3 regions of the Paenibacillus glucanolyticus genome follow, and region 1 is predicted to be linked to each of the others. Evidence: predicted binding sites of a transcription regulator. Region 1 holds the regulator's gene; each other region holds the start of a gene.

Region 1 (3,262 bases):
CCGGCAAGCGCAACGAGCACTAACGGCAGAACGTATTTACGTCCTTTAAACACATCACTCTTATCGGAGATGGTGGAACCTTGGTACGAGGACAGCCCTTGCTTCTTACGCTGCTTGTTGAGTTGTGACATATTCTTGTTGACTTTTCTTTCCCATGATCGTGACATATGGTTCCCCCTGGACTCAATTTCAATATGATTTAAACCATATAAACTTGGGAAACCGTGTTCAATTCTCTACAAATGAACCGGCATCCCAAATGTTATAATTCTATCCTTCTATCTGCCCATTAATTCTCTGATCAGATCATGAGACAGTTTTCATAGACTACTGCTTTAATCGTGGGCCGCCTTTTTCTTCATTTTCATCTACCCATTCAATCGATTCAAGCTGTTGTCTAAAGTTACTACGAATATTGTTAAGGTATATTTCCCGAAGCTCAGCCCGTTCCTTCTGCTCTTCTTCGGTCAACCCTTCACTCTTCTGTTTTCTTGCTAATACATTAATGCGTTCCACCAAAGTATCAATATCCATGCCTTCTCCTCCAATTCCAATATCATTTATAACTTAAACATGTGAAAAAGAGCTTGTCAAGGAAACCGCACCCTTGCAAACTCTCATTAAGAATAAATATGAATGTATGATCAGTATGAATGGGTTCTCCCCATCATTAACAATAGAGTATTAGTAATTAGAAATACACAATACGCGTTAGAATGGATTGCTCATTACATTACCACACCGGTAATGATAACACCTCTCCTGCCTGTATGTCAGGACCTTTCAAACCGTTCGTTCTTCTAATACTATCAATATATACGCGCGTATCCATATCAGCTGGTTTATGAAGGGAAGCGATACGCCATAAACTATCGCCGGATTGAACAATGACCAACTTCTCACCTGTCGGCTTCTCCATTCCCCCGGCAAAAACGGAATAGGCCCCCGTCCAAAAGGATGCAACAATCAGCAGAATGAATAGAAGTTTAATTAAGGGGATGGAAGTCATTCTGGATTTCAATTGATAGACCCAAGTCACCGAAGACTTCTCCGTTCGCACAGGAACGTTCTCATAAATACTACGGTATGTACTGTATTTCAACATGGAATCATCATCTCCCAAACAAGTGTTCTCTTATGAATTCATAATAACACGAACATTTGTTTGATACAATACCTAAAAGAACATTTGTTCTATCTTTTTTTAGAACTTATGTTTGTACGAACGGAAGTTCTATGTTATAATTTTCCCAAACGTTACTAAATGGGGTTGATACGGCATGTCGAAAATATCCAGCCGCCAGCTGGCGATCTTAGAGTTTATCCGCAACGAAGTTCGTAGCAAGGGTTACCCGCCTTCTGTCCGGGAAATCGGCGAGGCTGTAGGACTAGCTTCCAGTTCAACGGTCCATGGGCATCTAGACCGATTGGAGAAGAAAGGCCTGATCCGCCGTGACCCTACGAAGCCAAGAGCGATCGAACTGCTTGGCCAAGAAGAATCCGATAGCGCTAATCTGTTTACCCACACCATTGCCAGAGTGCCTGTTGTCGGTAAAGTCACTGCAGGCGTACCTATTACCGCCATGGAGAACATCGAGGATTACTTCCCTCTCCCTCAGCATTATGTAGGCGACGATAAGGTATTCATGTTATCTGTTGTTGGTGACAGCATGATTGAAGCTGGCATACATAGCGGTGACTATGTCATTGTTCGCCAGCAGCAAACTGCAGACAATGGGGACATTGTAGTAGCGATGACAGAGGAAGACGAAGCAACCGTAAAGACCTTCTACAAAGAGAAGGACCACGTTCGCTTGCAGCCGGAGAATCCTACTTACGAGCCCCTGCGCCTGAATCATGTAACCATTCTCGGCAAAGTCATCGGTCTCTTTAGGGATGTACACTAACTTCATATATCAATGAACAAGAGGTTACCTCCTTAGTTGGATGGTAACCTCTTGTGCTACGTTATTTAATCCTTAAGATTTCCGGTCCTTGCGCAAGACCATCACCATGGCATTTTGCCTAAGATCTAATTGATACATTCTCTCAGCCATATTATATTCAGGCGAGCCTTCCCCGCCTGGACCCTCCGTAGACTTCAGAACAAGCTTATTATCTTTCACCGTAGGTGTAGTGCCCGGTCTGTAATAGGACGTGCTGGCTCTAGAAAACTCCTCCTCAAATTGCAGCTGCACCGCCTTACCACTCCCATGCTCCACCGCAAATGCATAGATTTGTATTCCGTGACAGTCCTTATATTGCGGGGCGAGTATGAACACATCCGCTTCCTGAAAAGGCAATCGAATCATCTGAAGAGCAGCGGAAGTTGGTTGTATGAAGGTGAGATCCTCAAGGACAACCACATCCTCCGAGGTCCCCTCTGCCGCGTACTTCACTTTGTAATCCCCTTTAAACGACAGATCCGTTTCGAGTCCGAAACAGCTGGGAGCTCCTAATTCCGTTATCTCTTCCTTATCGATGGCAACTACCTGTAACGTTCCTTCATCCGTTGTACCTTCTGCGCGAATCGTCTCCGTCACAGATGGGGATGGTCCCCCCCCTGCCGTATGCTGTTGTACCGTACGTTCCCCCCAAGGAAACTGAATCAATAGCAGTAGAGTGACAAACAATAGCACGCCAGTCATACCAACACGTAAATATGGACGACGCTTTGATCTATGGCTACCTTGGGTCAGTGACACCTGTACCTTATTTTTCATCTCGGCGGTAAATGGTTCATTTTGAAAAGGACCTTGTTGCGCTCGCTCGTACCAATCAGGCTTTTCCTCATTCATAACCAGAATTCTCCTTTAACATGTTCTGCACTTTTTTTCTCGCCCGATACAGCCTGGATTTAACCGTACCAGTCGCTACGTTTAGAAGCTCCGCTATCTGAGTGATCGGCATTTCGTAGTAAAGATCTAGAACCAGCACCTCCCTGAACTTTCTTGGCAGACTCATAATCATCCTCCATATCTCATCCGTATACTGACTTTCCATATATTCCGCTTCAGCTGACCGGCTCTGGTCATCCAGACGCGGCTTGTCCTGCAAGGTCACTTTCCGCAAGAAAAAAGCCTGTTTGTGCCGGAACGCCGTATGTCTTGTAATCGTAAGCAGCCATGTCTTTAACGTCGACTGCCCACGAAACGTATGTATTCCATAATAGGCCTTAATAAAAACCTCTTGGGCAATGTCATCAGCAAGAGCATGTTGCTTGGTCAAAAAATAGGCGTAATTCCATATATCATTTCCATAC
Region 2 (3,262 bases), 590 kb from region 1:
AATTACTGCCAACAAAGAAGATGATGAAATCGAGGAATTGCTCGACGATCCAGTACACGGGGCATTCTTCAAAGGATATCTGGATGCCCCAGAACAAAAAAAGGCAGAGATGCGCCAATTTTTAAAGTTCATTTTGGAGCAAGAGAAAGATCGTAAACCTGGTCAACAACAAGGGGAATAAATCCTATAGCAAGTACCTCATCCGATGGGGATATGTGAGCGGAGTTTAACAATGAGTATTTTTGACCTATTTAGAGTAAAGAAAATAAAGGCCGAGCTTGAAAATGTTCGCCAGGACTATGAAAACTTAAAAGTAATTATGACACCCGAACATCAAGATGCATTCGATTTGACAACAGAAATAACAAAATTATCTCAAAAAAAAGATTCACTTCTAGCCGAGATTCAACACAATAAAAATCAACTGGACAAGATGCAATTACAGTATGAAATCAAATCTAAAGACATACTAGATCTGGATGACCAAATTAGTTTGGAATCGTTCTCTCTCTATAAACCCAAGTTTGAATTCGCAAACAGTACTGTATTCAAACAAAAACTAGATACATTGAGAGATGCGCAAAAGTTAATGATCAAGGAAGGCACTGCGTGTGAAGGTAGCCAGAGCTGGACAGTAAACAATAATAAGACCGAAGGAAGAAAAATGGTCAATGATATGATTAAACTTTCACTTAGGTCATTTAACAATGAATGCGATGCCTGCATTTCGAATGTAAAGTTTAATAATATTTCCACTTATGAAAAGCGTATTTTCAAATCTTTTGAAACTCTTAATAAGCTTGGTAAAATAATGCAGGTTAGAATTTCTGAAGAGTATTTCCAACTTAAATTAACAGAATTATATCTCGCTTATGAATATTCCGTAATGAAACAAGAAGAAAAAGAGGAACAACGTCAGATTCGAGAACAAATGCGTGAAGAAGCTAGACTCCAACGTGAAATTGATGAAGCTAGGAAAACTATTGAAAAAGAGAAACGTCATTATTCAAATGCTCTCGAAAAAGCAATAAAGCAGCTTGATCTCTGTAAAACAGAAGAAGAGCGCTTGCTCATTCAAGAAAAAATAAGTGAGCTAGAAAAAAGTCTACATGAAATTGAAGCCAATCTTAAAGAAGTTGACTATCGTGAAGCCAACCAAAGAGCTGGTTACGTTTATGTAATCTCTAATATAGGCTCATTTGGAGAAGGTGTATTTAAAATCGGTATGACTCGTAGACTAGACCCATACGATCGAGTATACGAACTCGGAGATGCTTCGGTACCATTTAATTTTGATGTTCATGCTATGATTTTTTCGGATGATGCCCCCACCCTTGAAGCAAAGTTACATAAGACGTTTGAAAACAATCGTCTAAATATTATTAATAAGCGAAGAGAATATTTTAAAGTATCATTGGACGAGATTGAGAATGTAATAAAAAATAATCATGATAAATCTGTTGAATTTACTCGAACATCTGATGCGGAAGAGTATCGCGAATCAATTTTGATTAGAACTCAGCGAGAGAATGTTGATTCAGAACCACCACATATTTCTTGGCAAGAGGTAGCTGTTGGCAATCAACTGACGGAAAAAGTATAGAACAGATACTAAAGGAAAAACAACTGTTGCATGTTTATAAAGAATAGCTACAATCTTATTTGCATCAAAAATAGCCGTTATTGGCTATTCTTTTTCACTTCAAAACCGAACATACACTCCCATTTCTTAGGTATTAACAGCATGTTCAGATTTTATGAAACCACTCTCTTAGAACAGTTTGTCGAAGACTTGTATAAAAAACACGGAGTGCTTACTCCACAACAACTGAATACTGAAGAATTATCCAGGCGGCTGAACGTATGGGTTTATTATTCGGAGCTAGGTAGTGAAGCGGTAGAAATAAAGAGTGGGTTAGGATCCATTAACATTTATAAGAATCAGTCAAGGGTAAGGCAATGGATCGACTTTTTACATGAACTTTGCCATATATTACGACATTCGGGTGATCAGAGAATTATGCCAGAGCAATATACCAAAGCTCAAGAATCTGAAGCAGATAATTTTGTTCTTTATGCAGCAATGCCGATTTCAATGATCTCACAACTTCGATTACCTGTAAGAAAGAATGATGCTATTCATTTCTTAGCCTCTATTTTTAATGTCCCGTTATATTTAGCTAAAAGGAGACTGGAACAAATTCAACATAGATTGTGCCAAGGGATGTTGTTAACGGAGACAGTTGCTCAGGTCGAAGACAAGTGATCATGTTAGACATAGCGATCATGATGATATGAGAGAGACTAAGATCTACGCCTATTATGATCCCGCTGATGATTTGATCGCACCTTCACAATTTATCATTCATGTAGACCATGAAACTTTACATACTCAAGAAGAGCTCATTTTCTCCATCGATGGCCCATTCGAGGTAGTCGAGGATGGCCAGCTTGAGAATTTCATAGACAGTAAACCAGTTAAGTTTATTGATTTGGATTATACCAGTGACGGTAGAATCAGTTTAAAGCTAAGCCATCTGGCAAGCAGATATTATAACTCTGCCAATAAGTTTATAATTCAGAAAAGGGATATTGAGGAATTACTATGGTTCTATGGAGATGAATTTTAAGGAGGGCTTTTGTATATGAAAGGTCATGTATATCCAAGAGGAAAAACTTATACTTATGTAATCGATCTGCCACCTGATCCAATGACAGGTAGCCGGAGACAAAAATCAAAAGGTGGGTTTAAAACTGAAAAGGAAGCCTGGACAGCGTGCCACCTAAAAATCGCTGAAATAGAGAACGGCTTGCATGTCGATGACTCGAAGATAACGCTTCGAGAATATCTATTAGAATATCTCGAAACCCCTGCCAAGCCGAATTTCAAGCCTACTTCGTATGATACTGAGAAAACGGTCATTGAAGCGCGAATTATTCCTGCACTTGGTAAAGTAAAACTTCAAGCATTGACTCCACGAGCAATCAAAACATTCTACGCCGAGTTACGAAAAACCTATTCAAAGGAATATGTAAAGACCATCCACGGCATTCTGAAGCGTGCACTGAGAAATCGCATACACCGAGTCAGGGCTCTTGTCAGAGGATATCATGAGCAAGGTATCCATGAGAAGTAAGGTTAATGCGAACGAGCAAAAGGAAATGAAGTTCTGGTCTGTTGAAGAATTCAACCAGTTTCTAAAATCATCGAAAGGTCATGTTCACTATATTGTATTCTCGCTGGCAATTTACACCGGCATCG
Region 3 (3,262 bases), 1.6 Mb from region 1:
AACGCTCCTTTCACTTCAGCATCAATATCCTGGCAAAAATATCCGAGCGATTCCTCGATTAAGTTAAATGCAAAGAAGACCGTCAGGCGTTACAAACACCGGACAGTCCTCAACACTGTAAAAGCTCAAACCGTAATTACTACTCTACCTTAAACAATTCCTGCTCCTCTATTTCATCTTGTTCCTTATCCTCTGCGGAAGGCTCAGGAACAGCCGTGGTCAGGTTGCTTGCTTCACGGATTTTATTCTCGATTACACTCGCGATTTCCGGATGCTCCTTCAAGAATTGCTTCGCATTCTCACGTCCTTGACCCAGACGGTCGCCAGAATAAGAATACCACGCACCACTCTTGTCTACGATATCCAGTTCCGTTCCGATATCAATCAGGCTTCCCTCTCTAGAGATGCCCTCACCGTACATAATATCTAGCTCAGCCTGTTTGAAAGGCGGCGCTACCTTGTTCTTAACAACCTTAATCCGTGTGCGGTTACCCACCACATCGTTACCCATCTTGATGCTCTCAATCCGGCGCACGTCCAAACGAACCGTGGAATAGAACTTCAGAGCACGTCCGCCCGGAGTAGTCTCAGGGTTACCGAACATAACACCAACCTTCTCACGAAGCTGGTTGATAAAGATGGTAATCGTTTTCGACTTATTGATGGCACCCGACAATTTACGAAGAGCCTGAGACATCAGACGAGCTTGCAGACCCACGTGGGAATCACCCATATCGCCTTCAATTTCAGCTTTCGGCACAAGCGCAGCAACCGAGTCAATAACAATAATATCTACGGCACCACTGCGTACCAATGCTTCCGCAATTTCAAGCCCCTGTTCACCCGTATCCGGTTGGGAAAGCAGCAATTCATCAATATTAACACCCAGTTTGCTTGCATACGATGGATCCAAGGCATGCTCGGCATCGATAAATGCAGCTTGTCCGCCAGCCTTCTGAACTTCAGCAATAGCATGGAGGGCTACTGTTGTTTTACCGGAGGATTCCGGTCCATATACTTCAATAATCCGGCCTTTAGGCAAACCGCCGGTTCCTAAAGCTATATCCAACGCCAACGATCCACTTGGCACAATCTCTACCTGCATATGGGTGGACTCACCCAGTTTCATGATGGAACCTTTACCGAACTGTTTCTCTATCTGACGAAGCGCCATCTCCAGCGCAGCACGACGATCTGACAATTGTTCCACAACCCTTCACTGTTGATAGTCATATCATACCTTGTTTTGACACGTTTGCCAAGCTTTTTTTCGAACATACATTCGTTTTTTTTATTCGGCGCTCCTTCCCTCCCATGCTCTGAACCCTATGTAAAAAAGAAGAAGAACCGCAGCAATATCATTCGATATGCCACGGTTCTTCCGTACTTCACATTATACTCGGAACCATTCTTCAATTCAAGAACAGCTACCAAGACAGGTGTAAATAATTTACTTTTTATCAAAAGCGGCTTCCTTCGGCTTAGGGGGAAGCTAGGCCTGCTTGGAGGCAACGAGACGCTGCCAAAGCCGATACAGCAGCGCCTTGGTTGCACGGAGCCGGATCGTCTCACGGTTGCCCTGCAGGTGCAGCTCATGCACTTCCGTTTCTTTTCCCCGTTCGGACAATCCAATGTACACAAGGCCAACGGGCTTGCGTTCGGCGTAACCTGGACCTGCTACACCTGTTACCGACAAACCAAAATCACTGTCGGTCACCATCCGGACATGATCCGCAAGCGCCTCGGCAACCTCCGCACTGACAGCGCCCGGCGCATCATCACCTTCAAGCAGCGCATGCGGGATATGTACAAGCTTCTCTTTGATCTGATTGGTATAACAGATGATTCCGCCCAGAAACATCGAAGCACTGCCGGGAATGGATGTCAGCGCCTCTGCCACGAGCCCTCCGGTACAACTCTCGGCCGCGCTCAGCGTCCAGCTTCGATCTGCCATAAGGTCTACAATGACCTTCTCAATCGGCACGTCCTCGTTGGCATACATAAACTCAGGACCTCTCTCCTGAATTCTGGTCTCCAGCTCATTCAGCCGGACCATAGCCTCAGACTCACTCGCTGCCTTCGTGGAGATCCGGACCGTAACCTCCCCTTCCTTGGCATACAAGGCGATGGTCGGATCCGTCTGTGCGGTTATCAGGTCCTCCAGCCGCTGATCAAGTGCGGATTCCCCAATGCCTGCGAACTTGAGCATCTTCGAGTAGATGGGGAGCTCGCCGGTCAGGACGTGCTGAAGAAGCCAGGGCTTGGCCTCCTGCTCAAACATCGGGATCAGTTCTTTTGGCGGCCCGGGCAAAACAATATAATGAGTGCCTTCAAAAGAAATAGCATTTCCCACGGCAAGCCCCGTCTCGTTAGGAAGCGGTGTACCTCCCTCGATGGCCAGAGCCTGACGCCGATTATTCTCCGTCATCACAGATCCCCGGTCATGGAAGAAACGTTCGACCCGGTCCATGGCCATCCGGTCAATATGCAACGACCGGTTCATATAGGAAGCTAAGGCATCCTTCGTCAGATCATCCTGTGTAGGTCCGAGGCCGCCGGACAGAAGCACGATATCAGCTCTGCCGCTGGACAGCCTGAGGGCCTCCTTGAGCCTCTCCATGTTATCCCCGACAACCGTTTGATAGTACACATCGATTCCCATTGAAGCAAGCTCTCTGGACAAGTACTGGGCATTGGTATTGACGATCTGTCCTAGCAGAAGTTCTGTACCAACTGCAATGATTTCTGCTTTCATGATTAGTCGATCCTCCTGTATCTGCTGTCTCTACTGTATCTGCACATTCTATTCAACTTCATTATGTTCTTACGCTCACGGAAGAAAAAAGCAATAGGATTGCTCCTATTGCTATTATGCCCCGGTACCTTTGAGAAGGTGCCTGTTCTGGACAAAATATTCGATTCCCGAATATAGCGTAATAATCGCAGCTGCCCAGATGGCAATGACATCAAACGGAATCCCCATAAACACAAACGGGAAATTGTTGATAAGAAGCGCAACAATTGCCACAATCTGAATCACCGTTTTGATTTTTCCCGATTGGCCTGCTGCAACAACGGAACCCTCCAGAAGCGCAATCTGCCGCAAGCCAGTAACCGCGAATTCCCTGCTGATGATGACAACAGCAATCCACGATTCGCATTTTCCCATCTCTACGAGCGATATGAGTACGGCGGCCACCAGCAGTTTGTCAGCCAGCGGATCAAGAAGTTTTCCCAGGTTAGTCACCATATTGTTTTTTCG

What was found. Region 1 encodes LexA, which represses DNA repair genes until DNA is damaged. Its sites were predicted from a motif close to CGAACATATGTTCG; they were not measured.
Region 2: a site for LexA is predicted at 1,710-1,723, ahead of WDY75_RS21990 (ImmA/IrrE family metallo-endopeptidase). Genes of this name have one in related genera too.
Region 3: a site for LexA is predicted at 1,272-1,285, ahead of recA (recombinase RecA). Genes of this name have one in related genera too.

What each region holds. Positions count from the first base shown of each region.
Region 1 is NZ_CP147845.1:4,081,192-4,084,453, forward strand. It holds gene WDY75_RS19075 (hypothetical protein) at 1-167, opposite strand, end outside; gene WDY75_RS19080 (DUF896 domain-containing protein) at 328-534, opposite strand; gene WDY75_RS19085 (LysM peptidoglycan-binding domain-containing protein) at 734-1,105, opposite strand; gene lexA (transcriptional repressor LexA) at 1,281-1,907, shown strand; gene WDY75_RS19095 (hypothetical protein) at 1,980-2,798, opposite strand; gene WDY75_RS19100 (RNA polymerase sigma factor) at 2,791-3,262, opposite strand, start outside.
Region 2 is NZ_CP147845.1:4,666,482-4,669,743, forward strand. It holds gene WDY75_RS21980 (helix-turn-helix domain-containing protein) at 1-181, shown strand, start outside; gene WDY75_RS21985 (DUF4041 domain-containing protein) at 233-1,603, shown strand; gene WDY75_RS21990 (ImmA/IrrE family metallo-endopeptidase) at 1,745-2,266, shown strand; gene WDY75_RS21995 (hypothetical protein) at 2,295-2,630, shown strand; gene WDY75_RS22000 (Arm DNA-binding domain-containing protein) at 2,646-3,137, shown strand; gene WDY75_RS22005 (hypothetical protein) at 3,127-3,262, shown strand, end outside.
Region 3 is NZ_CP147845.1:2,500,194-2,503,455, reverse strand. It holds gene recA (recombinase RecA) at 140-1,201, opposite strand; gene WDY75_RS12065 (competence/damage-inducible protein A) at 1,493-2,755, opposite strand; gene pgsA (CDP-diacylglycerol--glycerol-3-phosphate 3-phosphatidyltransferase) at 2,870-3,262, opposite strand, start outside.